DNA from 2 places in the Colwellia sp. MEBiC06753 genome. Region 1 is predicted to be linked to the other one. Evidence: riboswitches for the same ligand, from Rfam matches in the RefSeq annotation. Region 1 holds a riboswitch; the other holds the start of a gene.
The links. A riboswitch is a leader RNA that binds a small molecule or an ion and turns the genes downstream of it on or off. The one in region 1 is predicted to bind molybdenum cofactor.
Positions count from the first base shown of each region.

Region 2: linked by a shared signal. The riboswitch ahead of moaA (GTP 3',8-cyclase MoaA) and the one ahead of moaA (GTP 3',8-cyclase MoaA) in region 1 are both predicted to bind molybdenum cofactor.

Region 1 covers NZ_JBQMTM010000001.1:121,956-137,498, forward strand. Annotated here, with positions in the region: gene ACOB82_RS00575 (hemerythrin domain-containing protein) at 1-85, opposite strand, end outside; gene ACOB82_RS00580 (ribonucleotide reductase subunit alpha) at 260-652, shown strand; gene modA (molybdate ABC transporter substrate-binding protein) at 652-1,458, shown strand; gene ACOB82_RS00590 (protein kinase domain-containing protein) at 1,473-3,206, opposite strand; gene ACOB82_RS00595 (NarK family nitrate/nitrite MFS transporter) at 3,329-4,807, opposite strand; gene ACOB82_RS00600 (MFS transporter) at 5,123-6,412, shown strand; gene ACOB82_RS00605 (NnrS family protein) at 6,423-7,640, shown strand; gene ACOB82_RS00610 (molybdopterin-synthase adenylyltransferase MoeB) at 7,690-8,457, opposite strand; gene ACOB82_RS00615 (alginate export family protein) at 8,707-9,912, shown strand; molybdenum cofactor riboswitch at 10,008-10,141, shown strand; gene moaA (GTP 3',8-cyclase MoaA) at 10,217-11,188, shown strand; gene mobA (molybdenum cofactor guanylyltransferase) at 11,190-11,783, shown strand; gene moaB (molybdenum cofactor biosynthesis protein B) at 11,794-12,333, shown strand; gene moaC (cyclic pyranopterin monophosphate synthase MoaC) at 12,336-12,830, shown strand; gene ACOB82_RS00640 (MoaD/ThiS family protein) at 12,827-13,075, shown strand; gene moaE (molybdopterin synthase catalytic subunit MoaE) at 13,077-13,523, shown strand; gene ACOB82_RS00650 (hypothetical protein) at 13,651-14,412, opposite strand; gene moeA (molybdopterin molybdotransferase MoeA) at 14,694-15,543, opposite strand, start outside.
Region 2 covers NZ_JBQMTM010000027.1:5,883-21,425, reverse strand. Annotated here, with positions in the region: gene ACOB82_RS16810 (LacI family DNA-binding transcriptional regulator) at 1-366, shown strand, start outside; gene ACOB82_RS16805 (DUF3718 domain-containing protein) at 675-1,022, shown strand; gene ACOB82_RS16800 (tetratricopeptide repeat-containing sulfotransferase family protein) at 1,131-2,699, opposite strand; gene ACOB82_RS16795 (Xaa-Pro dipeptidase) at 2,718-3,989, opposite strand; gene ACOB82_RS16790 (TonB-dependent receptor) at 4,061-6,502, opposite strand; gene iadA (beta-aspartyl-peptidase) at 6,706-7,869, opposite strand; gene yfcC (putative basic amino acid antiporter YfcC) at 7,906-9,375, opposite strand; gene ACOB82_RS16775 (cyanophycinase) at 9,972-11,861, shown strand; gene ACOB82_RS16770 (hypothetical protein) at 11,906-12,838, shown strand; gene moeA (molybdopterin molybdotransferase MoeA) at 12,917-14,155, opposite strand; molybdenum cofactor riboswitch at 14,271-14,430, shown strand; gene moaA (GTP 3',8-cyclase MoaA) at 14,417-15,385, shown strand; gene mobA (molybdenum cofactor guanylyltransferase) at 15,391-15,543, shown strand, end outside.

The DNA.
Region 1 (15,543 bases):
CTAAAAGTAGCCATGATTTAAAAGCAGCAAATAGATAGTCGAGGCGCTTATGATCAGTAGAAAAAAATTGATTGATTAATGACATTAACTTTTCCAAATTTTGAACTAAATGTTGATTAAAGGTAACGATTTAGATTTAAGAATTCCATTGTGCTAGTGGGGTAGTTGATAACCCAATAGTGGTACTAACAAATGGGCATTTTAGTTGTTCTTGGCTTTGATAAAATGTCAAAACAATATAGTTATTTAGGTACTAATAATGAGTAAAATTTACAAAGAATTGTTAGATATGGCAAATAATCAGACTGAGCCACAAAGGTTGTTATTTTTATTTGCTCAACCGGAAGGAAATAACCCTAAGAAAAGTAAAAAGCACCAAAAGGGGCATTTAGAACCTGTAATGTGCGTTGATAAATTACCTGCTGAGGTTGAAAGTTTTGAAAAATTAGTAGCTGAAGCGGATAGTATCGAAAAAAACTGGCAGTTTGTATTTATTTCAGGATTAAGTGGTCAAAATAATCAAGCACCAACGCCAGAAGAAGCGGAACCTTATTTAAATAGAATGACAAGCGATTTAATGACAGGACAAAACATAGCGAGATATCTAGTACTAGATAGAGAGGGGAAACCCATTGAAATGATGGTTAATTGATGAAGTTACCGAGTATCGTTGCATCACTTTGGCTTGTTCTTTTAACATTTCCAGTATTAGGAGAACCCTTATCTGTTGCCGTTGCTAGTAATTTTTATGCTAGTGCGGTGAAATTGGCAGATGGATTTGAGCAACAGACTGGTCATCAAATAAAAATTGTTACTGGCTCTAGCGGGGTGTTGTATGCCCAAATAATAAAAGGGGCGCCGTTTGATGTTTTTTTGTCAGCAGATAAGCAAAGACCTGTATTACTATTTGAACAAGACAGAGCGAGTAAAAGTCGAGCTTATGTTCTCGGAAAACTTGCTTTGTGGCTTCCAAATGAGCCGCGCGTTTTCGGCGGTAGTGAGCGCCACTTTAATGGGAATGTTTTACTTAAATATCAAGGCAAGCTTGCTATTGCTAATGCAAAGTTAGCGCCTTATGGCAAAGCAGCAGAGCAGGTGTTAGATGCATTATCACTAAAAGATACATTTGTTGATCGTATCATCACTGGGAATAATGTTAATCAAACCTTTCATTATGTCGACTCAAACAATATTAACGCAGGCTTTGTTCCTGAATCGTTACTTATTTTAGCTGCACAGAAAGCGAGTAACAAAATAGTAAATAAATATCAGAAATTTTGGTCCGTACCTGAGCACTTGCATCAACCGATAGAACAACATGTTGTCGTATTGAAACGTAGCAAGCAACCGATATTAGCTAGGCAATTTGTTGACTTTTTATTGTCAATGCCAACACAAAAAAAATTGATGAACTGGGGGTATTTAAGTCCTATTAATAAGCAACCAAATTTAAAATAGAACCATTCTTACCATTAACTACCTTTAAAAAGTGCAATCACTACAACTAGCATTAACACCCAAGCCCCACAGAGCATTAGCCAAAACCATACCTTATTCTGTTCTTCTTTAGCTTCTGGCACATCCAGTAAAAAAACAGGGTTAGGCTGAGTTAAATCATTTAAAAAGGAATCCAGCGTTAAATAGCGTTTTTCTGGCGATATTTGTACGCCTTTTTCTAATGCTCGATCGAACCAAATAGGAATGACGGGATTGTAGTAACTGGCGCAAATATAACGCAGTCTGTCGTAATCAAATGCCGTTCGGCATTCTTCTACGGCATCTCCGTAGGGCAATTTACCAGTAAACATTTCATAAGTGATGGTGGCAAGTGCGTATAAGTCACCTTGAATGCCAGTATTTTTTCCGAGCAAATATTGAGGATCGGAATAGGTTGCGGTGCCGAGTGCACCATCATGTTCAATGGGATTAAATAGCTCTGCAGTACCGGCAACAAAGGTTGAACCAAAATCGACAATTTTGATGGCTAATTTATCGTTAATCATGATATTAGCGGGTTTTAAATCTTGGTGAATGGTTTCTTTATCATGAAAACCAGCAAGGCCTTGAGCTATTTGTTTAACAATATTAATCGCAACTTTAGGCTGGGGCAGCGCATTGTGTTGCATCCACTTATCAAGACCAATGCCGTCAACATACTCCATCAAATAATATAAGCAAGTGCGCGGCCTTGTTTGCTCAAGTACTTTTACTATTTTATCGTTGTTTAATCGCTTACCAATCCATTCTTCCTGAATAAAGCGATCAATATAATGAATATCGTCAGTAAAATTTAGTGACGGAGTTTTCATAACAACTTGTTCGCCAGAGCTGGCATCGCGCACTAAATAAAGCTGCGAGCGACTACTGGCGAATAGCTCCTTTTCAACAACAAAACCATCAAGCTTCATGCCCGGCTCTAATGGTGGTGGAAAGGGCAGCCGAGTTAGTTTGGTATTAAAGTCATCGAGGCTTTCGTTGGCGATACTATTAATTTGAGCGACTACACACGAGAGGTTGTCGTCACTGCCGTTGTTTAATGCTAGCTCAACGAGTTGCTGGGCTTTTCCCTGTTGTGAGCTTGCGCTTGATAACAAAGCGATTAACGCTTGTTCATCAACAAATTCATGAACACCATCAGAGGTCAGAACAAGTTGATCATTAGGCTCTAAGGCTATTTTTCCATAATCAACGTGCAGGTTGTTGTCCATGCCCAGCGCGCGGGTTAAATAGCTTTTACCTTCAGCGATAAAGGCACAATGATCACGAGTTAACTGCTTTAATTCCCCTTGCCTTAATAAATAGATTCGGCTGTCGCCAATATGGAAAAAATGTGCGGTTTGTGATTTAAATACCAGCCCAACAAACGTACAAAGATAGCCTTTTTGTTCAGAGCTAAATTCATGGCTTTTTTTGTAAAGCGATAGATTAGTGGCCGACAGTACTTTTTCTCCACAATGGGCGACAGACCAAGTGTCAGGCGATAAATAATAGTCTTCAATAAAGCGATCTACCGCAGTTGAGCTAGCTTGTTGACCAGCTTCAGCGGTGCTGACACCATCAGCCAGTGCACAGCAAATGCCTTTGCTCGATTTTTTGGCTGGCTCTAATGGAATATGAACGGCAACGGCATCTTCATTAACCGGTTTAATCCCCGCCAATGTATAACTGCCGATGGTTGCACTTAATTGACTAGAAATATCATTCATCAGTGTCTTTATTACTCTGTATGTATAATTTTTACTGCATTAATTGAAAAGCCCAAAAGCGAGTTAATATGGCGCCAATACTCATTTCAATATTAACTCGCTTATTTTGGGGGTACTTGATATTAACTTACATCAATCATGTGAACAGAGCCATCTTCCATAACTTCAGCTATTTGGCCGCGCGGCTCATCTAAGCACATCGCAAAGAAGAATATTACTAATGCTGAAGCGCCAATCACCATAAAGAACGTGCTGTAATCAACGAACGATAACACGGTTAAATAAGTAACCGCACCAACATTACCATAGGCACCAGCCATACCAGCAATTTGCCCGGTCATTCTGCGCTTAACTAAAGGAACGATGGCAAATACCGCACCTTCACCTGCCTGCACGAAGAAAGAGCAGCACATAGTGGCAATTACCGCTAATGGAATATACCAAGCGCCAGTGATTTGGCTAAGCACAAAGTAGCCAATTGCTAAGCCGCCAATCAATAACATCAGGGTTTTACGGCGGCCAATAGTGTCTGATAAATGGCCACCTGTTGGGCGAGCGACTAAGTTCATAAAGGCAAAACCTGAGGCAAGTAGGCCAGCTTTCACTGGATCGAGCCCTTCAAAAGTTTCCAAGAAAAATAGTGGCAGCATTGAAACTACCGCAAGCTCAGAACCAAAAGTGACAAAGTATGAAATATCTAAGATGGCAACATTTTTAAAGTTGTATTTTTCCAGCTCAGGTACGCCTTTCGTTAAATTTTCTTTATTGACTGACCAAATTTGACTGAACTGAATTAGCATAAGTACCGCAAGTATTACCCAAGCAATGTACATGGTTTGCTCAGAGAATAGGGTGACGCCAGCAGGTGATAGTTTCCAAGCCAATACGCCAAGTGCAAGGTACATAGGTATATTCATTGCTAAGTAGAAAATAAAATCTTTCCAGCTGGTCACTTCCAAGCCACCTGCTTTTTTCGGTTTGAAATAAGTAGAGCCTTTTGGCGTGTTTCGCGCTTGAGAGTAGTAAAAGATACTATAGAGGCCAATTAAAATACCTGTGCTACCAATAGCGTAACGCCAGCCATCTTCACCGCCAAATATTAAGGCTAAGGTTGGTAATGTCATCGCTGCGGCAGCAGAGCCAAAGTTACCCCAGCCACCGTAAATACCTTCAGCAACACCGACTTGTTTGGCTGGAAACCATTCTCCTACCATACGAATGCCAATAACAAAACCGGCTCCGGTAAAACCAAGTAGAAAACGGAATAGTGCTAGGCGCTCATAACTGTCGGCAAAGGCAAAGCCTAAGCAAGTAAATGCCGAAATAAACAATAGGCAACTGTAGGTTATTCGAGGCCCGTATTTATCAACCAGCATGCCGATAACAATTCGCGCCGGAATAGTTAATGCAACATTTAAGATCATTAGGGCTTTTATTTGCGGCGTAGTTAAATCAAAAGCTTCTTTGATAAAAGCCAGCATAGGTGCGTGGCTAAACCACACCACAAAAGTAAGGAAGAATGCAAACCAAGTGATATGCAATGTTTTAATTTTTGGGTCGCCAAAATTTAGCAACCGCATTTTTCCATCAGCTTCAGACATATTACGTCTCCCATAAGTGTTATTTAGCAGTGCCATTTTTTGGCCTGCTGACTTTGTTCTCATGGGGTTATCATTCACTTTTGTACAAAGAAAATATTGACTTAAATCAAGTTTCATCATGGCAACTCTAAAGCGGAAATCACGGGCTACCTACTAGGTGTAAGGAAGAACTTTTCGGGGCTGCCTGAAAAATGGCGGCCAACTACCCAAATGGTGGTAGTACTTAAAAATTAAAGAATACGAGAGGAAACTAAGAGGTATTGCAATTTTATGGTTTGTCTTGAAAGATAGCTTGGTATTACTTGTTATCAATTAATGAAAACTTACGCAATTATGCAAACCCATCACAGTAAAGCCAACATAGCCTTAATTTTAGCCACACTTACGTTTGCGGCTAATTTTTCGGTTTGGGTGTTGTACGCGGTATTAGGTATTCAATTAAAAGCAGAGTTGGCATTATCAGCAACTGAATTTGGTTTGTTACTTGCTGCGCCTATGTTTACCGGCGCTATTCTTCGTTTGCCTGTTGGCTTCTTAGTGGAAAAATACTCGGCTAAAAAAGTATTTTTGTTGCAAATGGGCATTATTATTCCACCGCTTATTCTGCTGAAATCAGCAAGCAGCTATGCAGATTATTTAATTATAGGTGCGTTAATTGGCGTTTCAGGGGTTTCGTTCACTATCGGTATTCGCTATGTGGTTGACTGGTTTGAATCGAAACATCAAGGCACTGCCATGGGCGTGTTCGGCGCCGGTAATGCTGGGGCGGCAATTACTTTAATAATTACGCCTTATATAATTGAACATATCGGTATTGGTATGATCGGCCCGCTGTACGCGGGAGGCATGTTATTTATTATCTTATTGTTTGCCTTTGTTGCCCCAGAAACGCCTAAATATTTAAAAGCCGTTAAACCGATTGACTGGCAAGCACATATCAAACCGCTTACCGAGCTTAAAGTTTGGCTTTTTGGCCTGTATTACTTCTTTGTTTTTGGTTGTTTTTTAGCGTTAACCTTATGGTTACCCCAATACTATGTGGTGGCCTATGATCTGAATTTACAGCAGGCGATGGCACTGACTTTGTTATTTGTTGCTAGTTCAAGTTTAGTTCGAGCCGCAGGCGGTTGGTTTGCTGATCGATACGGCGCGCAAAAGGTAAACTGGGGCGTATTCTGGGTTTGTCTGGTTTGCTTGTTTTTCTTGAGTTATCCGCCAACTACTATGGTTATTCAGGGCGTAGAAAAAAACGTCAATATACATATTGAGATCAATGTTTGGGTATTTACCTTTTTAATTTTTACCATAGGTATTGCCCAAGGGTTTGGCCGTGCCAGCGTTTATAAAGCAATTTATCAACATTACCCTAAACAAATGGGTAGTGTTGGTGGCGCGGTTGCTATGGTTGGTGCTTTTGGCGGTTGTATTTTACCTATTTTATTTGGTCTGTCAGTTGATTTTATTGGCGTTTATACCGCCTGTTTTATGTTGCTATATGGCGTGCTTGCCGCCTGCATGTTATTGACTTATTACGCAAATCAGCAAGAGCAGTACCGTCAGCGTGTCGAACACGCCATTGAGACCAATTTTTTAGAACGCGATTGAGATAGTATTCATGTTAAATATTACTGATGTAGCACAAGAGCAAAAAATCCCAGCATTCTTTCGTTTAGGGTTTCGTCCTTTTTTCCTTTCCGCTGCGATATTTTCGTTGGTGGCCTTACTAACTTGGATTGGCTTTTTAGTGTATCAAGTTGATTTATCACCTTATGGTGGCAGCTATTGGTGGCATGGCCATGAAATGATTTTTGGATTTGTGGTGCCAATTATTGTTGGCTTCTTGTTAACTGCGGTACAAACTTGGACTGGTGTTTCAGGCGTCAGAGGCATAAAGCTAGCCGTGTTATTTGCGATTTGGCTAGCTGCGCGCTTTACATTGTTATTAAATCCTGACTGGTTGCCACAAGTCGTCATTGCTGTTATTGATTGGTTATTTTTACCGGTTTCTGCATTTATGTTGGCATGGCCGATTGTCAAAGTAAGACAGTGGCGTAATTTGTTTTTTGTGCCAGTATTACTGGCATTGGCATTGATGAATTTACTGAGTCATTTAGCCGTTTTATCAGTTATTTCCTATCCAGTTGCTATTCAGCACGCTAACTATGGCGCCATTATGCTAATTACTATGGTAATGATAGTGATGGGCGGGCGAGTGATTCCTTTTTTTACTGCCAATGCTACCAAGATTCCACGAAAACCAGCGCTGGCATGGCTTGAGCTACTGACCTTAGTCAGTGCATGGCTGGTAACGCTGATGTTTATATTAGGGGTAAATTTTATTACCAGCTTAGAACTGTCTGTTGGTTTGCTGGCAATATTCGCCGGTGGTGCAAACTTACTACGCTGCAGCCGTTGGCGCTTTTTCTCGACCTTATCTAATTCCTTGCTTTGGTCGTTACATGTCGCTTACTTATTTATCCCAATTAGCTTTATTTTACTTGGCTTACATCTGGCGTTTGGCTTTTTATCGTTAAGTACAGTGCTACATGGCTTGACGGTTGGCGCAATGGCTAACCTGATTTTAGCTATGATCGCCCGAGTATCCCTTGGTCATACTGGACGCAAGCTTGAAGTAAATCCAGCGATTTCATTGGCCTTTTTGTTAATCGCTATTGGTGCGATAGTTCGCTTGGTTGGTACTGGTTTTTTTGCTCAGTACAGCACCATTATTTGGCAATTTACCGCAGCAATGTGGCTAATTGCGTTTGGTATTTTTTGTTGGGTATACTGGCCAGTGCTAACACAGCCACGTGTGGATGGTAGACCGGGTTAATTAAAGCTGAGTGATTACCCTGACTATAGATATGATTGACTATAAGACATTATAAGGTACTGCACACAGGACATTCATTTAACTTAGGTAATGTAAAAGTTTGAATGTTCATATCAAAGGCATCAATCATTAATAGTTTGCCAGCAAGTGGTTGCCCAATATTAGCCAGTAATTTAATTGCTTCAATTGCTTGCATTGAACCTATCATACCTACTAGCGGTGACAGCACGCCTGCTTCAACACAGCTGAGCGATTGTTCACCAAATTGTTGACTAAAACAGTGGTAGCAAGGGCTTGTCGGCTGCATATCAAATACCGATACTTGTCCTTCCATTCTAATAGCGGCACCGCTAACTAAAGGTATTTGGTGGTCAAAACAGTATTGATTTATCTCATTACGGGTTCGTTTGTTATCACAGCAATCAAGGACTAAATGATGTTGCTTGATTTCTTTCGCAAGCGCTTGGCCTGATAATCGTTGCTCTATGGTATTAATCTTAACTTCACTATTAATCTGGCTAAGGGTATATTTTGCTGATTGACATTTATTGATGCCGATATCTTGTTCACCGTGCAGTACTTGACGTTGAAGATTGGTTCTATCAACAGCATCATCATCAACCAAGGTAAATTCACCAATGCCAGATGCCACTAAATACTGACTGACAGCACAACCTAAACCACCAACGCCAATAATCAACACCTTGCTATTCCACAGCTTTTCTTGTCCATCAATATCCATGCTTTTTAACATAATATGGCGGCTGTAACGCATCAATTGTGATCGGGTTAACTCTTTTGGCTGAGTAGACAACATAATAATCCCATTAATATTCCAGCAAAATGCCACTATAAACTATTTGGTTTAGTCATCAATTTCACATTAGGAATAAGTCTATACTCCTAAGTAGGTAATGCCTTTAAAACTTCGAGGTAGCACTGCAATAAACATGATTTACATCAAGGTTTTCATCGGCTAACCGCGTATTGTATGAGAAATAATATAGTGAGCTTGAAGGGTAATACTAATTGAGCTGACAACATAAATGCTCTAATGGGAGATAACATGAAAACCTCAAAAATTTTAACCGCTAAAGTAAGTTTAATTACAATTGCCACCGTGTTGGCGTTTCCATCTCAGGCTAGTTTTCTAGAAAACGTCGCTACGGCGATAACTGATTCTAAGACTAATGTTAACCTGCGATACCGATTAGAAAGTGTTGATGAAGACAATAAAAGCGAAGATGCCTTAGCTTCAACACTTAAAAGCCGTTTAACTTGGCAAACCGCAACCGTTAATAATGTTACGGTGCAAGTTGAAGTAGATAATGTTACGGCAATCGCTGTTGATGATTACAACTCAACCACCAATGGTAAAACCCAATACCCAGTTGTTGCCGATCCAGAAGGTACCGATCTTAATCAGGTCAATATTAAATACAGCGCTGATAACCTTACCATTATTGGCGGTCGCCAACGTATTAATCATAATAATCAACGTTTTGTTGGTGGTGTTGCATGGCGTCAAAATGAACAAACCTTTGATGCAGCGCGCGTTATTTATAAAGCATCAGATGCTTTTTCATTTGATTACAGTTATGTCGCTAATATTAATCGTATTTTTGGTCCAAATGATGGCGCACAACCAGCGGATTGGCATGGCAACTTTCACTTTGCCAATGCTAAATGGGCGGTGAATAGCGATCACAAATTAGCTGTATTTGGTTATTTGTTAGATAACGATGTTGCTGCTACAACGTCAAGCAATACTTTTGGTGTTGATTATCTTGGCAATTTTGGCCCGATAACCGCTAATTTAAGTTATGCCACGCAAACTGATGCGGGCGACAATCCTAATGATTACAGTGCCGATTATTATAAGGCAGAACTTGCCGGTAAGTTAGGCGCAGTCAAACTGACCGCAGGTTTTGAAGTGCTAGGCGGTGATAATGGCGTTGGTTTTAGCACGCCACTGGCAACCTTACATAAATTCCAAGGTTTTGCGGATAAATTCTTAGGCACGCCAGGTAATGGTATTGAAGATACTTATATCTCGGCTGCAACTACGTTATCTGGTGTCAAACTGATGGCAGCTTATCATAACTTTGATGCTAACGAAGGTAGTGCCAGCTACGGCAGTGAAATTGATTTAGTGGCTGATTATAAATTTAATCAACATATGAGTGGATTATTAAAATTAGCGGCCTACGATGCTGATGATTTGGGCGCAGATACCACAAAACTTTGGGCAATGATGACCTTTGCTTTTTAATGCAAAGACTTTAGAACGGGGCGTCTACCCAATTGGTGGTAGGCGCCTATTCCTTTTGCTAAATAGTTAAATTTCAACCGTTCAGTTAAGCTGATTGAAATTTAAAACTCCTAGCATTGTTGCCTAAGCGCAAGTATGGCGACCATGCCGTAATCAAAATTTGATTACCGGGTGATTAGAGAAATTTAATTGCTTCCCGTATTTGGAAAGGTGTTTTTAGTGAACTAGAACTATTCGTATCCGCGAACATTTCACTCTACACCTGCCAATAAATTATTTGCCACCGAGCAATCAAGGTAGGGCTATGCTAACCGATAATTTTGGTCGTCAATTTCAATACCTCAGGCTGTCGATTACCGACGTTTGCAATTTTAGTTGTAACTACTGTTTGCCTGATGGTTACGACTGCAATCAAGATCGTAATTTTTTAACCCTGAAAGAATTAGAGACCTTAATCGCCGCTTTTGCGCAATTAGGGATGAAAAAAATTCGCTTAACCGGTGGTGAGCCAGGGCTAAGAAAAGATCTCACTGAAATTATCGCGTTATGTCGACAAACAGACGGCATTGAAAAAGTCGCATTAACAACCAATGGTTTTAACCTTGAAGATAAAGCACAAGCGTGGATAAATGCCGGGCTGGATGCAATCAATATTAGCGCCGACAGTATTGACGCACGCTTGTTCTCGGCGATTACTGGCCATAATAAGCTAGCCAAAGTATTACGAGGTATTGAACAGGCAGAGCAATTAGGTATTAACACCATTAAGCTCAATGCCGTGCTACTCAAGCAATTTAACTTACATCAGTTAACCGATTATCTTAATTGGGTTGCAACCCGCAAGGTAACTATTCGCTTTATTGAATTAATGAAAACCGGTGATAACCAAACGTTTTTTCAACAAAATCATGTGTCAGGTGAAGCGATTAAAGCCCAATTGTTGGCCTCTGGCTGGCAACAAAAAATTAAACATAAACTGGATGGCCCAGCACAAGAGTTCTATCACTCAAACTCAATTGGTCGTGTTGGCTTAGTCATGCCTTATAGCAAAGACTTTTGTGACAGTTGCAATCGTCTGCGTATGTCTGCCACTGGCAAACTGCATTTATGCCTATTTGCTGAAGCAGGGCAAGATATTAGGCCTTGGCTGACGGCTGGTGATGTTAATGGCACTAAGCAAGCTATATGTCATGCTTTACAAGATAAAGTAGCAACTCACCAGTTACATCAAGGTTTTGTTGGTGGCACTCAACATTTGGCGATGCTTGGAGGGTAATATGCAATTGCCAGAACATATTAACTTATTGGGAGTGGTGCTAGCTGGCGGTTATTCTAGCCGAATGGGCTTCGACAAGGCACAGTTGTTACTGCAAGGTAAACCAATGTTAGAGCGCACCGCTGATTTACTGAAAAGCGTTGGTGCTGCGCCAGTTATCATTTGTCGTAATGAAAAGGGCTATTTAATGGATAAATACCCTAATTCTGGCCCGGTAGCGGCCATTTATACGGCGCTGGATTATTTACTTTCAAACCCATTGAAATATCTAGCGCCCAACAAGCTCAATGCTATATTGATTCTACCTGTTGACATGCCATTGCTAAATCAATCGACATTGCAAGAGTTGGTGCTGTGCGGCAGTGAAATGCACTGCGCACTGCATTTTAAAGATCAGCCACTGCCATTATTTTTACCAATTAATGACGAAGCTAGGGAATGCGCAAAGCTTATCGCCCACAGCAATAAACGTTCAGTTAAACGCTTTGTTAACAGCATTGGCTGTGCCAGCATTACGACCGACTGCCAAGATATGCTTATCAACACCAATGACCCACTACAATGGCAGCAAGCAATTGAACGATTTAACCATTAGGAACAATTATATGTCACACCATCAATTACCTTTTACCCCATTAAATATTGCAGTGCTTACTGTTTCAGATACCCGAGATGAACAAACCGATACTTCGGGAGCTTATTTTGTCAATGCTGTGATCGAAAGTGAGCATCACATGGTAGCCAAAGAAATTGTCAAAGATGATATCTATCAAATCCGTGCGCTGGTTTCAAAGTGGGTTGCCAGTGATAACGTGCAAGCAGTATTGATCACCGGCGGTACAGGCTTTACTGAAAGAGATTCGACACCAGAGGCAGTTAGCCCGCTATTTGATAAACAAGTTGAAGGTTTTGGTGAGCTGTTTAGACAAGTCTCTTTTAACGAAATCGGCACCTCAACATTGCAATCACGCGCTGTAGCTGGTGTGGCAAATGGTACAGTTATTTTTTGTGTGCCTGGCTCAACAGGGGCGTGTCGAACGGCGTGGCAACATATTATTAAGCAGCAATTAGATGCCAGTCATAAGCCGTGTAATTTTGTGCCACATTTGAAAATGTCTCAGCAGCAGTGTGAAACCAGAGGTTAATAATGCTTACCCATATTAATGAACGCGGTCAGGCCACAATGGTTGATGTTACTGACAAACAACCCACGGTACGAACGGCAACCGCAGAAGGTTATATTTCAATGTTTGCTGATACTTTGCAAGCGGTAAAAAATTGCCAGCACAAAAAAGGTGATGTGATTGCCACCGCTAGAATAGCAGGCATTCAAGCAGCAAAAAAATGTGCGGACTTGATCCCCTTATGTCATCCGTTGGCGTTATCAAAAGTTGATGTAAGCTTTGCGCTAGATGAAAAAAACAACCGTATTAAAGTGACTAGTTTTTGCAAACTTAGCGGTCAAACGGGTGTTGAAATGGAGGCGCTGACAGCGGTGTCAGTGGCGTTGTTAACTTTATTTGATATGTGCAAAGCTATGGATCCGATGATGGAAATTTCGGAAATTAAAGTGCTGGATAAAAGTGGCGGTAAATCGGGGTTTTGGGATCGAGACAGCAACATTAAGGAGAACGAGATATGATCACGGTAAAATTTTTTGGTCAATTAAGAGAGCTATTAAGTTGTCACCAAAGAGTGGTGGAGCTACCTGAAAAACAGCAAGTGGCTGACTTGTTACAAGTGCTGATTCAAGACAGCGATAAATGGCAAGATCATTTACAGTCCGGCAAGGTATTGGTGGCAGTTAATCATACTATGTCGTCAATGGAGCAACAGCTTCATTATGGTGATGAAGTCGCGTTCTTTCCTCCGGTCACTGGAGGCTAATATGATCAGTGTGCAAACTGATGATTTTGATATGGCGAAAGAATATCAGCAATTACGCCAAGATAGCGAAAGCGAAGGCGCGGTTGTTACCTTTACCGGCTTAGTCAGAGATATGAATCAAGGTAGTCAAATAACCCGTTTAACCCTTGAGCATTATCCGGGGATGACGGAAAAATCATTAGCTGACATTGTCATGCGCGCAAAGCAACGTTGGCCGCTAGGGCGGGTTAGGGTGATTCATCGGGTTGGTGAGCTTGCCCTTGCTGATCAAATTGTTTTTGTTGGCGTAACCAGCAAGCATCGCGAAGCGGCGTTTGAAGCTTGCCAGTTTATTATGGATTATTTGAAAAATCAGGCACCATTTTGGAAGAAAGAAACAACCTCAAAAGGTGACACTTGGGTAGCGTTTAATAAAAAAGATCAACTGGCGATAAGTCGTTGGTTGTAAGGCCTTGCTAATTTTGATTGTAAGAATATTACACAAAAGTATGGATGTTAGCTTCGTTTTCTAAAAAATATAACGTCTGCGCATAGGCGCGAGCTTGCGAGCATCCTTATTGACGCGTTTGTTATGACTAAAACTCGAAATCTGCTTCCGGACTTTTCGTAATACTATTTTCTACTGAATGAACAAGATTGCTTGCCATAAATGCCAAAGATCGTATCGACACCTTTGTTAGATCAACCCTGTTTCCATCTTTATCAAGGCCAGCTCGATGTACGCAGTGGTGCCTTATATTAACTGCTTCGAACAGCCAGGTAATATCACCAAAGTCGCAGTTAAGTACCTCTTTAAACATAGGCTTAACTTTTGCGAGATCATGAAAAATTAGATCCCTCAGGTATGAGGCTACTGTGAGCTTTAGGTTTTCATGTTTTTCATATATTTCTTTCAGAGTGAACTTCATTTTGGAAAAAACTGGATCACTCTCCACCAGCTTCCTAATTAAATCTTCAGAATTCGTAACTTTATGGATAAATGTTGAGGCCAAATAAGATTCAACCGCTGCCACAATATGGCCGTGGAGCATAACCAACAGGCTGAATTGACTCTCGTTGCTTGCGTGCATCTCAACTAGCTCTATAACGCTTTGAATTTGGATATCAAACTTCCCAACTTGGGATTGAGTGTATATATACCACTCTAGCTCTTCTTGTTGATACCACTCTTCTTCTTGGCGCCTATGTGCCTCACAGTGATCTTCATATGCCTGAACGGCTTCATCCCATTCCTCTGAGCCTTCTTCTCCAGCATCATCACCGTAGTTTTCTTCAATCCATTCGTACATCGGCTCCAATTCTTGTTGCCGCATCCATTCCTCTTTTGCTCTACCCATAATATTTTCCTTGAGGGGCTCACGGGGCATTTAAGTCATAACAATTTTATATCGCCCCAATGAGCATTTTCCTGACAATAGGAGAAGCTCTATCTGCTTGTGTTTTTATACACTATATTTTCAAAGGGAAAATCAAGAAAACTTTCTTTCCGTTTTTAAATTGTATTGCTGATTTTATGCTAACTACCGACAAGCAATGTCATTGCTCAGTGATATAGGCCGCCTGTTAGCTGTTTGTACTTAGCGGCCTATTATTAACGATCAAAAATTAACTGCAATTCTTAGTTGCTAATAATATGATCAAATAATTGAATATTAACAATTTCTCCGGCATCACAGCCTTGGTGTTCTTCTGCTAACACCAAATAGCAATTGGCTTTACTTATTGACGATAAAATACCTGAGCCTTGATGCGCTAGTGGGGTAACGGTAAGTTGGCCTTGAGCATTGGTTGAGGCAATACCGCGTTGAAAGTCCATACGGCCAGCGCGTTTTTTCACTTTAGCGGTGGTTATTGCCGGAATAAGTATTGGCTCTGAAAAGTCTGTTCCCATCATTTTTTTCAGCGCTTGTACCGCGAGCAAATGAAAGGTTACCGTTGCTGACACTGGGTTGCCCGGCAGGCCAAAGAATACGCTATTAGGTAATTGGCCAAAGGCAAACGGTTTTCCTGGTTTTATCGCGATTTTCCAAAAATCAATATGACCTAATTCTGCTAACACATCCTTGGTGTAATCGGCATCGCCCACGGAAACACCGCCTGAGCTAATTACCGCATCCGCTAAGTCATCAGCTTCAATAAATGTTTGCTTAATTTTATCGTAGTCATCAGCAATAATACCAAAATCAATCACCTCAATGTTCATGCGTTCTAACATGGCAATAATGACATGGCGGTTACTTTCGTAAATATCGCCCAAAGCTAATGGTTGGCCTGCTGATTTAAGTTCGTCTCCGGTTGAAAATACCGCAACTTTTGGGCGACGTTTTACGTCAACTTCTGCTATGCCAAGTGATGCCAACAGCCCGATATCTGCGGCACTAAATAAATGGCCTGACTCAAATACTGTTTGGTCAATGGCGATATCTTCACCGGCATTGCGGATATGGTTTCCTAATGGCAATGCCTGA
Region 2 (15,543 bases), on a different contig from region 1:
CTTTATATCAGTGACTTTAAAGAAACGGGTGGCTCTGAAGGCCTTAAACACTTTATTGATCATAATTATCAATTTAGCGCCTTAGTTTGCGCTAATGATGAAATGGCATCAGGTGCCATGAAATACGCCAGAGAGCATGGTTACAACCTGCCAAAAGATTTATCAATTATCGGCTTTGATAACGTGATTTTTGCCAATTATTTGTATCCTACGCTAACAACGGTCAACAACCCGATAGATGATATGGGGCATATGGCAGCAAAGTTGGTACTAAAACAAATTTATAATAAGAAAAATATTGAAATCAACCAGGTGTTTGAGCCGACCGTGATCAGCCGCCACTCAGTCGCCCATCGTTCAATTTAATCTAACAACGCAATTTAATCTAACAAAGCAGTTTTAATAAGCCGGCGAAATAGGGCTAGGGGTTTTGCTGGTAAATTGCCTTGATTTGTATGTCAATTGGTCAGCGAATGTAAAACTTCATGTCACCTTAATAACAGTGTTGAATTTTACATTGTTTTATTTTCAATTACTTAGCGTTGAACTGCTAGTTATTTACGACGGAGTTTTTTACATCCCGTCGCCTTGCATTAACAACTTTTTTCACCAAACCAGTCACTATTAACTTGTACGCACTTACTCGTACAGTTAAATCAAATGGAGATGGAACAATGAACAAAGTTAATAAATCAAGCATTCTAGTGGCAACTGGCGTAGCACTTTCTCTAGCTAGCTCAGCAAGCATGGCGTTAGATCGTCAGGTTGAAGTTGCCTTAGTCAAAGTATGTAAAGCTGCCGCCAGCGATGTACCAATTCGCATGAAAAATGCAATGGATGATTATCATTTAGATACTCGCGATGTAGCGTTAAAAGTAATGTGTAATGGTGACGACATTATCACTTTTGCTGAAAGTCATGGCGCTAATAAAACCGCATCTCGTTTAGAACATAGCATTGGTGGCGTTAGTATTACCGATGTCGCCGCTATCAGTAAAATTAACGTATCGTTTAAAGAATAAAGTCTACCGTTATGCCTCATTTTAGAAAAAAGCGTGTGCTCATTTAGTAGCAGAGCACACCACTTTTCATTTTGAGCTTTACAGTAAGTTTTAAAGCTTTATCACTTACTAACCGCCAACGTCATATTTTTCAATAATACCGCTTAATGCCTGCTGATAATTGCGCCAAGCACCTACTGACTGATTAGAAATTCCACTACGAACTTGTGCTGCACTTGCCGTTGCAACTGGGCTGGTATTGGTTGATAAATTCAAATAGCTTTTTTGCCATGGTTCATCAATAAACTGATAAAGCGCTTGTCCATACTGAGCAGGATCGTTAACAAAAGCTTGATAATTTAACCGGTAAAAATTGTCGGGAAAACGCTGCTGCCAAAACATCATTAACCGGTTAAATGCTTGATAATACTGCGCACAATCATCTAAATCATAACTGTATCGATAAAATGAAAAGTCAGTGGCAAATAACTGGCGATAATTACTAACAATGGTGTCGAGCGGGTCGCGATCTAAACAAATGATCTTGGCATTAGGTAGCGCGGTTAAAATAAAGCCGACATATAAAAAGTTAATGGGCATTTTGTCAATAAATCGCTCAGCCCCATGCGTTAAGGCTTGTGTCCTTGCCAAATATCCTCGCCCGAGTTCCTGCCAATCAAGACCTTGGCATGCGTTAATCGTTTCAACATCTAATAATGCTGAGGATTGCACCTTAGTTTGTTGCTTTAATTGCACAGCGAAATGCTGCATTTCACCGGCAGAAAGAATGTTTGGTGCTTGAGAGATTAACCGCTCCACCACTGTTGTTCCTGTCCTTGGCATGCCGACGATAAATATCGGTTGCTGCGAGTCTTGACTGGTTGCGGTCGATAGTGCTGTTGAGACGGGTGTTGCTTGAAAAAATTGTTCGAGACTGGAAAATATCGCTGCATCAGTAGCGAACTGGTAACCAATTTCAACTTTTTTACGCTGTTTTACTTGCTTAAGTAGCGCAAATGCTTGGCTAAAGTTCTTGTGCTTTTCGCTATGTCTTGCCAATGCGTGAGCTATATAGAGTTGTTGATTCACCTCTCGCTCATTGGTTAACGCATGCTCCAGATAAGCAACTTCTTCAGTAGTTAACCGGTCAAGTGTTGTTATTGCTAAATAGGCTTTTACACAATGCTTATCTTGCTTAATTGCTTGACGATAACATTCAACCGCCTGATTAAACTGGCCACAAAAATTATAAGAAGCGCCAAGGTTAAGATAAAGCTGGGGGTTAATTCGATCAGATGCCGTAAGTTGCTCTGCCTTTACAAAGTAACTGATGGCATTTTGATGTAAGCCCATTTGGCTATAAATCACCCCTAAATCATCACAAAGTTGAGCGGATAAATTAGCGTTATTTGTCGCTTTATCAGCATAATTTTTTGCTTGAACATGATCATGCATAAGCAGGTATTGCTTAGCAATAAACACCGCATATTCTATTTGCTCACTCAGTTGAATAGCCTTAGTCGCTAATTCTATCGCTTTAATGTAATTTCGATGATCACTAGCAATGATTGCCAACAGGTAAAAGGCGCCAGCATGCTGGCGGTCTTTTGACAAAATAGTTAGCAGGCACTGATGTGCCTGCTGATAGGCTTTTTGATTGATTAAACGTTGTGCTTGTTGATAGTAGTCTTCAATCAAAATATTTTTCCTGCCGAGTTACAGTTGCTTGTAAATCGCACCATCTTTCATCACGAAATTAACTTGCTCAAGTGTTGAAATATCGGTTAATGGATTAGCATTTACCGCAATTATATCGGCAAACATGCCAGGTTTAATTTGCCCAACTTTGTCTTGCCAATTAAGCAGTGCTGCTGAATTCATTGTGGCCGCCTGTAACGCTTGCAACGGTGTCATACCAAAGCGTGTCATTCGATTTAATTGCTTAGCATTGTCGCCATGCGGATAAATACCGGCATCAGAGCCCAATACCATTTTAGCGCCGGCTTTTACCGCGGCAGTAAAACTTTCACGCTGACGGGTACCTACGAGCTTTTCTTTATCAATATTTTCTTGTGGCACACCATTTTTTACCCCTTCACTTAAGGTGTATTCGGTGTTGTAAATATCCATTGATAATACCGTACCATGCTTTATTGCTAATTTAATCGCATCTTTGGTTAAATAACTCGCATGCTCAATCGAGTCAACCCCAGCTTTGATGGCAAATTCAATACCCTCAGTGCCGTGTGCATGGGCTGCAACCGTGCGACCATGAGTATGTGCTTCATCAATAATTGCCTGCATTTCTTCAAAGGTATATTGGCGCTGGCCAACTTTAGTGCCTTTAGAGAATACCCCACCAGTGGCGCAAAACTTAATTAAGTCCACTTGATACTTAACATTTTCACGCACTTGTTGACGTACTTGCCAAGGACCATCGGCAACACCATCCGACTTTTCTTCAAAGCTATGATTAAGCGCATTACTATCACAATGACCACCGGTGATACCAAGTGAAGGACCTGATACCGCCATGCGTGGACCAGGCACTTCACCCGCATTAATGGCATTACGTAATGCCACATCTTGAAAATCTGCCGCGCCAACGTTACGAATGGTGGTAAAGCCTGCTAGCAATGTGCGCTCAGCATTCACCACACCGCCAATCACTGCTCGATGTGGAGATTGAAAATATCCGTCATAAAAAGATTTAGATAAATTGCGCACGACATGAGTGTGCATATCCATTAACCCAGGCAATACATATTGATTCGACAAATCAATTTGTTTGGCATCTGGCGCAGGGTTTTTATCAGTAATTTTGACGATTTTATTATCATCAATAAGAATAAATTGGTTTTGACTGACCTTGCCAGAGGCAACATCAATTAGATAGCCGGCATTAATGACTTGTTGTTCGCCATGAACTGATAAACTTGCAAGTAAAGCTGCGCCAGCTGCTAAAGTTCTTGTTATTTTTTTCATCATTTCTCTTCCAAATAAAAAGGCACCAATACTTATTTAAGGTGCCTTTTTAGCAAGGTTTAACCTAACGTTAATTACAATTCAAACAAGTAATTAAAGCGAATACCTACAGTACGAGGTTTGGTAATAAAGTGACCATATACACGCTCAATTTCAGGCAAGTTCTTATTTTGATCTTCAAAACGAGCCATGCCCGCCCAAGACTTGTCTCGACGGTTCGCGGTAAACGCATATTTATCAAACATGTTATCAATGTAGAACGTAGCTGACCACTGATCGCCTGATAACTTAGCAGCAATATTACTTAAGGCATAACCTGGTAAGGTTTCACCGTCAGCCTTTAACCCTACTTTAGTGATCAAATCACTTTGCGCGGTTAGACCGTAAGTAATGTTTAGCATTTTGTCACCAAATACTTCAGTTTCATAATCAATGCCCATAGAGAATTGTTGCTCTGGTGCACCTGGTAAACGATCACCATCTTCACCGTCATAGAAGTTTTGCAGCTCGCTTCCCTGATCGCCTTTAACACCAAATAAGTAAGGCGCGTCAGAAGTTAACTCTGCTTTAGCGTATGAATAAGTTGCATAAGCAATCACCCCAGAAGTTACGACTCCGCGCACCGATAATTCAACGCCGGTAGAGTTAGCTTTACCCGCATTAGCAGTAATGATTTCTTGACCATTGACCGTTGTTGCCTGAATTTGTGCATCTTCCCAGTCAACGCTAAATAAAGCACCGTTTACATGTAACTTGTTGTTAAACCAAGAGCTCTTAACACCAATTTCATAGTTAGTGGTTTTATCTGGTTGGTAATCCATTTCATTCGGCAACGCACACACTTGAATTGAGCCATCGTCAGGACAAGGTACTAGGCCATTGGAACCACCAATACGGTAACCTTCACTAACCGTGAAATAAGTTAATAACTCATCACTGTATTGGTAACTCGCATTAAATTTCAGCAAATTACCATCATCTTTGGCTTTGCTTGTTGAACGCTCTATTTCATCGATAGAACTGATCTCACCATTGTAAAATGGTGCGTGGTTACCTGAAGTTGATTTCACTTCATACTCATACAAACGTGCACCAGCAGTTAAACTAAGTTTGTCAGTGACTTGGTAACTTACTTCACCGAAAATTGCTGATTCTTCAAGTTTTTGTTTATTCAGCGCAACATACTCTAGATCATATTCAATGTTGGTGTATTGGCCGTCAAACCAGAAATCGGTTAAGCCCGGTGTATATTCGCGATCATCAGAAGATGACTCAAGCTTGTTATAGAAGTAGCCAACAATGTAGCTAAATGGCGAGTCAATAGTTGAAACTAAACGTAACTCTTGAGTAAATACATCATTATCGCCAGTATCTAAGGTATATGCAGTAAACGCTGGGTAATCAGCATAGCCACTCCAGATATCACCAAACAATAAATCCGTTTGGTCACGTTGACCTGATTGCTCATAGTCAGACCAACCTGATGCTGAGACTAACTCAGCAAAACCTAAATCTAACTCCATTTCTAAACTAAGTAGTTGATCTTCTTTTTTATTTGGTTCAACTACACGGTAGGCTGAATCATATTTACCAATAAATTCGCCCAATGGATTTTCTGCTGGCATAGAATTGTATTGAACAATTGAGTTACCGCCATTTTCTTGTTTTTGATAGAAGTAAGTTAACGTACCATCAAACCAATCAGTTGGTGCCCAACGAAGTGCAATGCGAGATGTGGTAATTTGCTCATCGTTAACATCATCAACACCACAAATATTTTGCGCGACCGCATCGCTATCATGCCAATCAGGATCTGGTAACGAGACGCCAGGCTCACATACTGCAGCGCTGTAATCGATAAAACCTGGAGTGTCGTAATAATTAACGTTCACACGGATTGCTAATTGCTCATCAATAATTGGCGTATTGAAAATAAAGCCAGCTTCGCCACCCATATCATCACTTTCTTTTAGCGAGAAAATATCGCCAGAAATTGAGCCTTCAGTAACGTCTAACTCAGGCTTATGTAACAAGTAACGAATCGCACCACCTAGCGTGCCTGCGCCATAAAGTGTACCTTGTGGCCCAATTAACACCTCAACACGCTCTACATCTTTTAAACGTAAATCAACAGTGAGTGGAATTTCGCCAACGTAAGTTGCAACCGTACCGCCATCAGAAATACGCTCAGACGAGTTAGTGTTTAGCCCTCGAACAATAATAGATGCGCCTTCTCGGCCACCTTGATCAGCAATACTTAAACCTGGCACCCAACGGGCTACATCTTCTGGGGCAGCAATGTTTTGATCTTTCATTACGTCGCCATCAAGTGCGGTAATGTTCATCGGTGCTTCTTGGACACTTGAAGCGCGGCGAGATCCTGTTACTTGAATACGTTCAATACCTTCTACAGCCGCATCATCTTGCGCCATAACAATCGTCGGTGCGCTGAAAATCGAGCTCAAGGCTAAACATAAGGCAGATTTTTTAAATAACTGCTGTCTGTGCGTTGTCATGTTATTCTCCTAAAAGTAAATTTTTATTCTTTATTTTTTGCCTTTTTGGCACTTTTTATTGTTATCACTGCAAAAAATTGCGGCTTTATAGAATTTTTATGCAACCTTTTCAAGTAAAAATTCAGATAAATACGCAAATACCGCTCTCGTTATTCCAACCGTTGAAAATTTATTCAAGGTTTGAAGAATAAACCATCTCCCCGTCAGAAAAATCGCTTGGCCAAAACTTTACCTTGGGCCATTAAACACTGGCCTTTGGCAAACACTTGTTCAATCGATAAGTCATCTTTATTTAACAAATTAATATCGGCATCAAACCCGACGTCAATTTGCCCCTTTCTCGGCAGTTTTAATAACCTTGCTGGCGATTGGCTAATACTGGCCAACGCATCACTCAGCGCGACATCATATTTACAAACCGCCTCGACCATGGCTTGATGCAAACTCGTTACTTGCCCTAACTGTAAATCGGTTAACCTGCCTTGATCATCAAATAACGGTAAACTGGCATTGCCGTCTGAGCTCATGGTTAATTGTGAAATGGGCACACCTGCATCTAATGAAAGTTTAAGCGCTTGTGCTGCGGGTAACTCACCCGCTGCCAATATTTGTTCATTCGTGCTGGTGGTAAAATCAATCGTGCCCCCCAGCAGAGCAAAGGCAATACCTTGCGCTAATAGATCGGCATGGCGATTAATATGAGTCGGATAAAATTGATTGAGTGGTATATCTGTTAGCTCTGCCACTTGATGCAAAAGCGCTAAGCCCGATGGCTCATCACCAACGTGCACACTAACAATTCCCGCCTTACCCGCTAACATACCACCTACTCTTGATTCTGAGGCTAGTCGTGCCAGTTCATGCACGTTTAGTTGTGAGCCGCGATGATCGCTAATAGCCACTTCGCCAATACCAATAAACTTGTCAATTAACATAATATCTTTGGTGACAGATCCTGTTATTGTTACCGCCGGAATATGATAAGAGCCGGTATAGCAATAAACCGATAAACCTTGTGCTTCTAACTCACCGCTTTTAGCTAATAAATTTTCTAAACTACGCGTAATAGAGTCGGTTCCTAAAACCCCAACGACAGTAGTAACGCCACCTAAGGCTGCATCATCTATGGTCATTTCAGGTGTGCGTGTAGCATATCCACCTTCACCACCACCACCGGTAATATGAACCAGCGAGTCAACAAAGCCCGGCGCCATAATCAAGCCACTGCCATCAATAACGTCAACCCCTTGTTGGGCAAAACACGTTAAATCAGGTGCAATCGCGGTAATTTTTCCACCAGCTATCAATACGTCATTGATCCCGAGTGGCTGAGGAGCATAAATATCTACCTGCTTAAATAACTTCATGGTTGATTCCATTAAATAGTGTTCCTGTTAGCTGAACTACTGATAGTTAGTGAGTACAGCAAAGACAATAAATGCACTGGCTACTGCCATCAGCAGCAGCAAAAATCGTCCGATAAATTTTGCCCACACCAGCCACTCTATGCGAGCCACACCGAGACAGCCAATTAAAGAAGCTGATGTAGGAATAATTAAATTAGTGAGGCCATCACCTAGTTGAAATGCCAAAACTGCCACTTGCCGACTAACCCCGACCAAATCACTTAACGGCGCCATAAGCGGCATAGTCAGGGCAGCTTGACCTGAGCCTGAGGCAATAAAAAAATTAAAGATTGATTGGAATACAAACATCAATAATGCTGAAAACATCGCAGGCAACTCACCAATTAATGACGCTGCCCCATGTAGAAGTGTATTTAACACCGAAGGCTCATTTGCTTGATCGCCCCCTAATATAATGACAATGCCTTTAGCCATGCCAACAATCATCGCCGCTGGTAGTAGCTCTTTTGCGCCATGTTTAAAGGCGTCAGCCACTTGATTAACGGTAAGACGGTTACTAATCACCGCGAGGATGCCAACAACTATACCTATGGTAAAAAACTGACTGGCTATTTCCGGAATATAATAGCCCCTTGCAATAACCCCCCAAATTACCCAGCAAATCCCAGCGAAAAAACTTATTAAAATGGCGCTATCAACAATGCTAAACTCACCTGCAATCGCAACAGTACCTGACTGCTTATATGCCTTATCGACATGATAATTAGGCGATAACTGCGGTTGTGCTTTAATTTTGTTCGCGTAGCGCATGGTAAATACAACACCTAAGGTTGTGAACACCAACCAAATAATCACTCTTAATTCTAATCCCGACAATAACGGGATATTGGCTATTCCTTGGGCAATGGCGACGCTAAACGGGTTCATCCAAGACGCGGCAAAACCAATTTGTGTGGCAACATAAGTCACCAATACCGTGGTAATTGCGTCATAACCAATCGCTAGCATCAGCGGCAACAGTACAATGCAAAAAGCTATAGCTTCTTCGCCCATGCCAAAAACGGCACCACCTAAAGAAAAAAGGCTAAATAAGATGGGGATAAACAATTGCTCTAAGCGCTGGGTTTGAGTGATCAGTGCTAACACGCCATTATCAATAGCGCCGGTTTTCATGACGATGCCAAACGCCCCGCCGGTTAATATAATAAACATCATTACACCAACTGCCGAGCCCCACTTGTTACCTGAAACCATGCCCTCGAAAGCAAAATTGAGAAAGCCAATACCACCGCCGTCTGCAAATAATGGTACCCCTTGATAATCGTCCACTTGTTGAAAGCTGTCGGCGACTAATACTGTTTTACCTGTCATAGGCTCGGTCACGATATCGAACTTACCTGCGGGCACAATATGTGTTGCTATAGCCGCGATAAGCACCACAAAAAATAAAATGATAAAGGCATCAGGCATCGATTTTTCAGCAGACTTTATCGGTTTTTCACTCATCATATTCGCTCAATTACTCTTAGGTATTACTGTTGGGTATTACTATTGTTTTTCGCTTTAACAAAAATAAAAAATCGACAATAAAAATCATAAATAAAAAAATTGGCTGAAAGGTGTTTTAGTTTTCCAATCAGCCAATAACAACCTATTTAAATAAAATAAGTTACAGGGAGCTGAAAGCCGATTATTTACAATGATTTTTATTATTTTAGATGCTAAACCGCCGAAAAACGGCAAATACATCATCGATAAAATACGTTAGTTTTTTTGCTAATGAGGCGGTAGTTTAAAAAATACCTCTCGAAACAATCACTTGCTCCAAGGTTTATTCGTCAAACCACTCCGAAAGGTAGTAGTTTTGATAAGAATATGTTGTCAGCGAAAAGGCTTTCTTGTACATATATAAAACGCTTATCTCAAAACTTATTAGATGATAGCCTGTTGAGCAAAGCTCTACATTGCTAAGTTAAATATCATGCTTGTTGGCGCAAGCACAATTTCGTTGTCTTTTTAAAGAAATACTCTGGTTAGAAATTCTTGTCAATAACAAATTGCAGTTTTTTTCACCAACAACTGATTTAATTAGGTAAAATAAAATGACAATAAAATGCGCCAACTTAGTGACTAAGTTGCTGCTATTTGCAGCTATCTCTCCACTTTCTCTAGCGAACACTCTTGTTTCGACTACAAACGCTAATCACCATTTAACTACCGAATTAACTACCGAAAAGTTCAGCACGCTTTTTCTTGTCGGTGGCGGATTAAAAACCTGCTCGTCAGTAGCTCCATTGCAATGCATCGAAGACAAGCACGTCACAACTGATACAGTAAAACAATCACCGATTTACCAAGTAACCGACGCCAATATTAAGTTACTAGAAAGTAACTGGCCTAAAGAGCGTTTGGCCAATCAACGGCAACGGGTTATCGCATTGTTGCAAAAATTAGTTATCTCAACCAAAGGCCAGTCGCTAACCAAAGCACAGTTAAAACAGCACTGGCACTCGCTGACGGACAGCACTATTGTCAACCAACTTGCTGATAACGAATATTTCTTAATGTTAGATGCGCTAGAAGTTGGACAATTTAATCAACGCGGCCATCGACTTAAAGAACAAGTTGCACTAAAAGCCAGCACCAACCCACATACGGTCGAAATTTTTCAAAGGTTTACCGAATTGGCCAATAAAATTCAGCAGAACAAGTCATTAACCCATTCCTTTGAATTGCCTCACATCTTGGTAGTTACCGCGTCTGCTCGAGATCCATATGAAGCGGTAGATTTCTATCAACAAGTCTTTGAACAAACCAATGCTAAGGTCACTTGGCTACCAATTGATGCAGCGTTAAATAATTTATGGCAAGACATAGGGCACTCTCCAACAGCTTGTAATGAACTTTCAAACTATCAAGCGACTATTTTAAGCACTATTAAACGTAAAATTACCTACCCAGATCTCTATCAACATCAATTCACCATGTGCCAAAACCCTGAGGAGTTTATTCGCTTAATTAATAGCGCTGACGGTATTTTTATCAATGGTGGTGACCAATCACTTACCAGGCAGGCCTTTATTCTTAATGGTGGTGAAGACAATGCAGTATTAACTGCAATTAAAAAGCAATTAACAACAGGTAAGCTAATTGTTGGCGGAACTAGTGCCGGTACGGCAGTGATGTCGGGTGGTTTTTATCTATCTCATCAAACACCAATGATAACTAATGGTACCAGTGAAACGGCGCTAGTTCGCGGCAGTAAAAAAGACCTTTTACCCAGTAGTGGCTGCCATCGAGCGAACCTTTGTTCGCCAAATGTGTTAAACGACGATCTGACCTATCACAGCAAGGGCGGCATAGGCCTTTTCCCTTGGGGAGTATTAGATACCCATTTCTCTGAACGTGGCCGACAAGGACGGCTAGCACAATTGCTATTAGATACTGGCAGCCAATTTGGCTTTGGTATTGATGAAGCAACAGCGTTAATCGTTAAAAGCCGTCCTGTAAGTGACTATGCGGGAAATAATGATAATTCACCACTGACAATGGAGGTACTTGGTGAGCATGGTGTGTTTATTATCGAAAATCCGAAAAAAGCTAATGAGAAACAAGTCGTTACCCACTATTTACACCAAGGAGACAAAGCAGAGCTAATCAAAAACCAGCTCAACATTGACTTAGTTGGTCAGCCCATATCGAATAACAGCCAACTCATTAAAAAAGCAGCAAATAACAAAAAAATATTTAACGATATTTTTGTCAGCAACCATTATAAACAAGCCATTAATACACTGTGTCTGTCAGTAGACAAAAAGCTGAACGCACGCAGCCAATGGCAAAATAACCAAACCAATATTGAATTAACGAAAGCTGAAAATTGGCAAGCAGCCGAAATTCTCGACCGAACATCATCGTCACAACAAGTGAATTGTAGTTATGCAAATTTAGTTTTTTCTGTGCAAGATGCGATTGATTCTGATAACTTTTAGCTAAACAGATAGCAGTTAACTAACTGATCGCTTAAGGAAGATTTATGGTTGGTCGCAATATTTTGCGAGTTGCTTGGTTAGTACCTTTGTTAGTGCCCTTGTTTGTATTGAGTGTAAGCGGCCTGTTCCCCGTTTGGGCACAAGAGTCCACCATACGTATCCCCAAACCACGAACAAGTTTTGATATTTCTCACGATTATCATGTGCAATTATTAAAACTGGCGTTGACCGCCGCTGATCCACAGTGGGCTAAAAACGTTAAATTAGTGTCGGTTACAGAAATGGTGCAAGGGCGAGCAGAGGCCGAATTAATCAAAGGTAAATTAATCGATATCTATTGGCTAGGCGCGCATAGCGAGCGTGATTCACGCTTAATCGCGATTAAAGTACCAACATCAAAAGGTTTGATTGGCTTTCGAAAATTTATTGTAACCAAAGCCTCAAAAGACAAAATTGCCAACATAAACCATATTGAACAGTTGCAAAAGCTTATTGCCTGCCAAGGAAGTCACTGGCCAGATACCGAAATCCTTAATCATAATAAAATACCGGTAACTACCAGCCCTGTATTTAGCCAACTATTTGAAATGCTTGATAAAGGCCGATGTGATTATTTTCCTAGAGGCTATCATGATGCTGATCGTGAAGTCGTAAGTTTAGCCAGCCAATACCCTGATTTGGTTAGTAGTGAAGCGCTCTATTTTTATTACCCGTTTGCCATTTATTTTTATACGGGAAAACAAAATCAAGCGCTTGCCAATAGACTTGCCAAAGGCATGGAAATTATTGCCAACAATGGCTTGTTGCAAAAACATATTGAGTCACATCCGCTCACCGCACATATTTTCCCTCTGTTTAAACAACAGCAAGCTAAGGTTATTGTGCTAAACAACCCTTTAATGCCCAGCAATAGTCAATTAAATAATGCCGACTATTTTTTCCAACTTAACCAATTCAACTTTAAACAACTTAACTAACTTCAGATTAACAAGCCAATTAACTAGTAAATTCAGTAACTAATTCGGTAGTAAACACATTAGATTCGTACGGCAATATTACTCGATGATGAGCTTATCAAATAGCTCTATGGTGACCAATTCGCCTTTGGCAACATTACCTTGTTCTTGCGCTAAAATAATAAAGCAGTTTGCTTTAGTTATACTTGAGAGTATTCCTGAACCTTGAGACCCAGTAGATGTAACCACTAACTCACCTGATGAACTTAGCTGCCAAATACCACGTTGAAAATCTTGCCGACCTGAAGCTTTTTTTAGCGGCGTTTGTGTTTTCGCCTGTAAGCTAATTCGATTAGGTAACTCTCGCCCCTGCATTTTACAAAGCGCCGGCACCACCAATTGATAAAAAGTGACAAAAGCAGATACGGGGTTACCCGGTAATCCAAAAAACTGACTATCTGCTAGCTGACCAAACGCAAAAGGCTTCCCTGGCTTCATCGCTATTTTCCAAAAACCAATTTCCCCTAACTCTTCCAATACTGTTTTTGTGTAATCCGCTTCACCAACTGAAACACCACCACTTGAAATAACAACATCCGCTTGCTGGTTTGCCACTTTAAAAGCCTGACTAATCTGAGTTTTATCATCTGGAATTACCCCCAAATCAATTACCTCAAACGACAACTTTTTTAGCATTGCCGAAAGAAAATAACGATTGCTTTCATAAATTTCACCGTCAGCAAGTGCTTGGCCTGGCTGTTTTAATTCATCACCGGTAGCAATAAGGGCTACGGTTAGTTTTCTGACCACGTTAACATCTGGAATTCCAATAGATGCCAGCGTGCCAATATTGGCGGGAGTTAATACGGTTCCAGCCTCAATTAACACTTGCCCTTGGCGAATATCTTCTCCACACCGACGAACATGTTGACCTCCCCGCACGGGTTGCAGCAAACGAACCTGCTCTAGCGAGACTTCTGTATTTTCTTGCATTTCAACACTGTCACAACCCAATGGTAATTTTGCGCCCGTCATAATGCGTACACACTGCCCCTTATCGACAATGCCTTGATAAGGATTACCGGCAAATGCTTTACCAACAAGCGTTAACTCGCTATTAGCTATAAGACCTTGGCTGTTAAATGCGTAGCCATCCATTGCTGAATTATCGTGAGGCGGCACATTTACCGGGCTAATAACGGCTTCTGCCAATGTCCGGCCACATGCTTGCTCGATAGCAATTGTTTCATTTGCAACAAGGGAGGAAATATTATCAAGAATAATGTTTTTAGCCTGTTCAAACTTAAGTAAACCCGGCTGGCTGAAACAATGAGTCATAAAATGCCTTTTATAGTGAAAATTTCTTGGCCTAATTGCCAATATACTGGCTTTTTCCGCTAGTTAACAATCAGTTCAGTCTTGTAGTTTAGTAAATACTTGTTATGCTTTAAACAAGATATAAATTCGCCGAGCTTATCTACCCTACGTTTTGCCTTAACACGGTTTAAATAGTGCAAAATATGGTTGCTAAGCCGTAGCTCATAGAGTTGCCAGGGTTAACAAGGAAACGCGTTGGCCTCCCGCATTTGGAAAGGTGAGATGTTACAAGACGCTTTTGGCCGCAGGTTTAACTACCTGAGGTTATCAATTACTGACGTATGCAACTTTCGTTGTCAATACTGCCTACCTGATGGTTACCAATGTGATCATGATCGGCAATTTCTTACCTTGACTGAAATTCAAAAAATTGCCGAAGTCTTTGCCTATCTTGGCACCAAAAAAATCAGAATTACTGGCGGTGAGCCTTCATTACGAAAAGATCTGCCAGCAATAATTGCCGCCTGTAAACAAACGAAGGGTATTGAGCAAGTAGCCATTACCACCAATGGCTATAAATTACCTAGCCAACTTCCACTGTGGCTGGATGCTGGACTTGATGCGTTAAATATCAGTATTGATAGTTTAGATCCTAAACAGTTTCAGTTAATTACCGGTCACGATAAGTTACAAACCATTCTTGATGGTATTGAACGAGCACAGCAATACCCTGAACTCAAAATAAAAATTAATACAGTGTTAATGAAGCGCTTTAATTTAGAGCAACTTTCCCAGTTTTTAGCTTGGGTTAAAGTAACTCCCGTTTCACTGCGGTTTATTGAACTAATGCAAACCGGTGACAATACACATTTTTTTGAGCAACAGCATGTTAGCGGCGAGTTTATCAAACAGCAGCTATTGCAAGATGACTGGCAGGCAGTGATCAAAGAAAGTACCGCTGGTCCTGCGCAAGAATTTTTTCATCCAGATTATGCTGGCCGAATCGGTTTAATCATGCCTTACAGCAAAGATTTTTGTCACAGTTGCAATCGCTTACGAGTAAGCTCGCTAGCTAAATTGCATTTGTGTTTATTTGCCGAGCAAGGCCATGAGCTGCGACCACTACTACAACAGTCAACCCAAGAAGTAGCGGAAGCCATTACTGCGTTATTAGGCGATAAAAAAGTCAGCCACTTTCTGCAAGACAGGTTAACTGGCGCCACTAAGCATTTATCAATGTTAGGAGGATAATTGGCGTGAATCATGGCTGCATAGGCATAGTGTTAGCGGGTGGACGTTCCAGTCGAATGGGCACGAATAAAGCGTTACTTAAGCACAACAACCAAACCATGCTGGAATTTTCTAAATCACTATTAGAAAAAGCTGGCGTTGACCAAATTCTTGTTAGC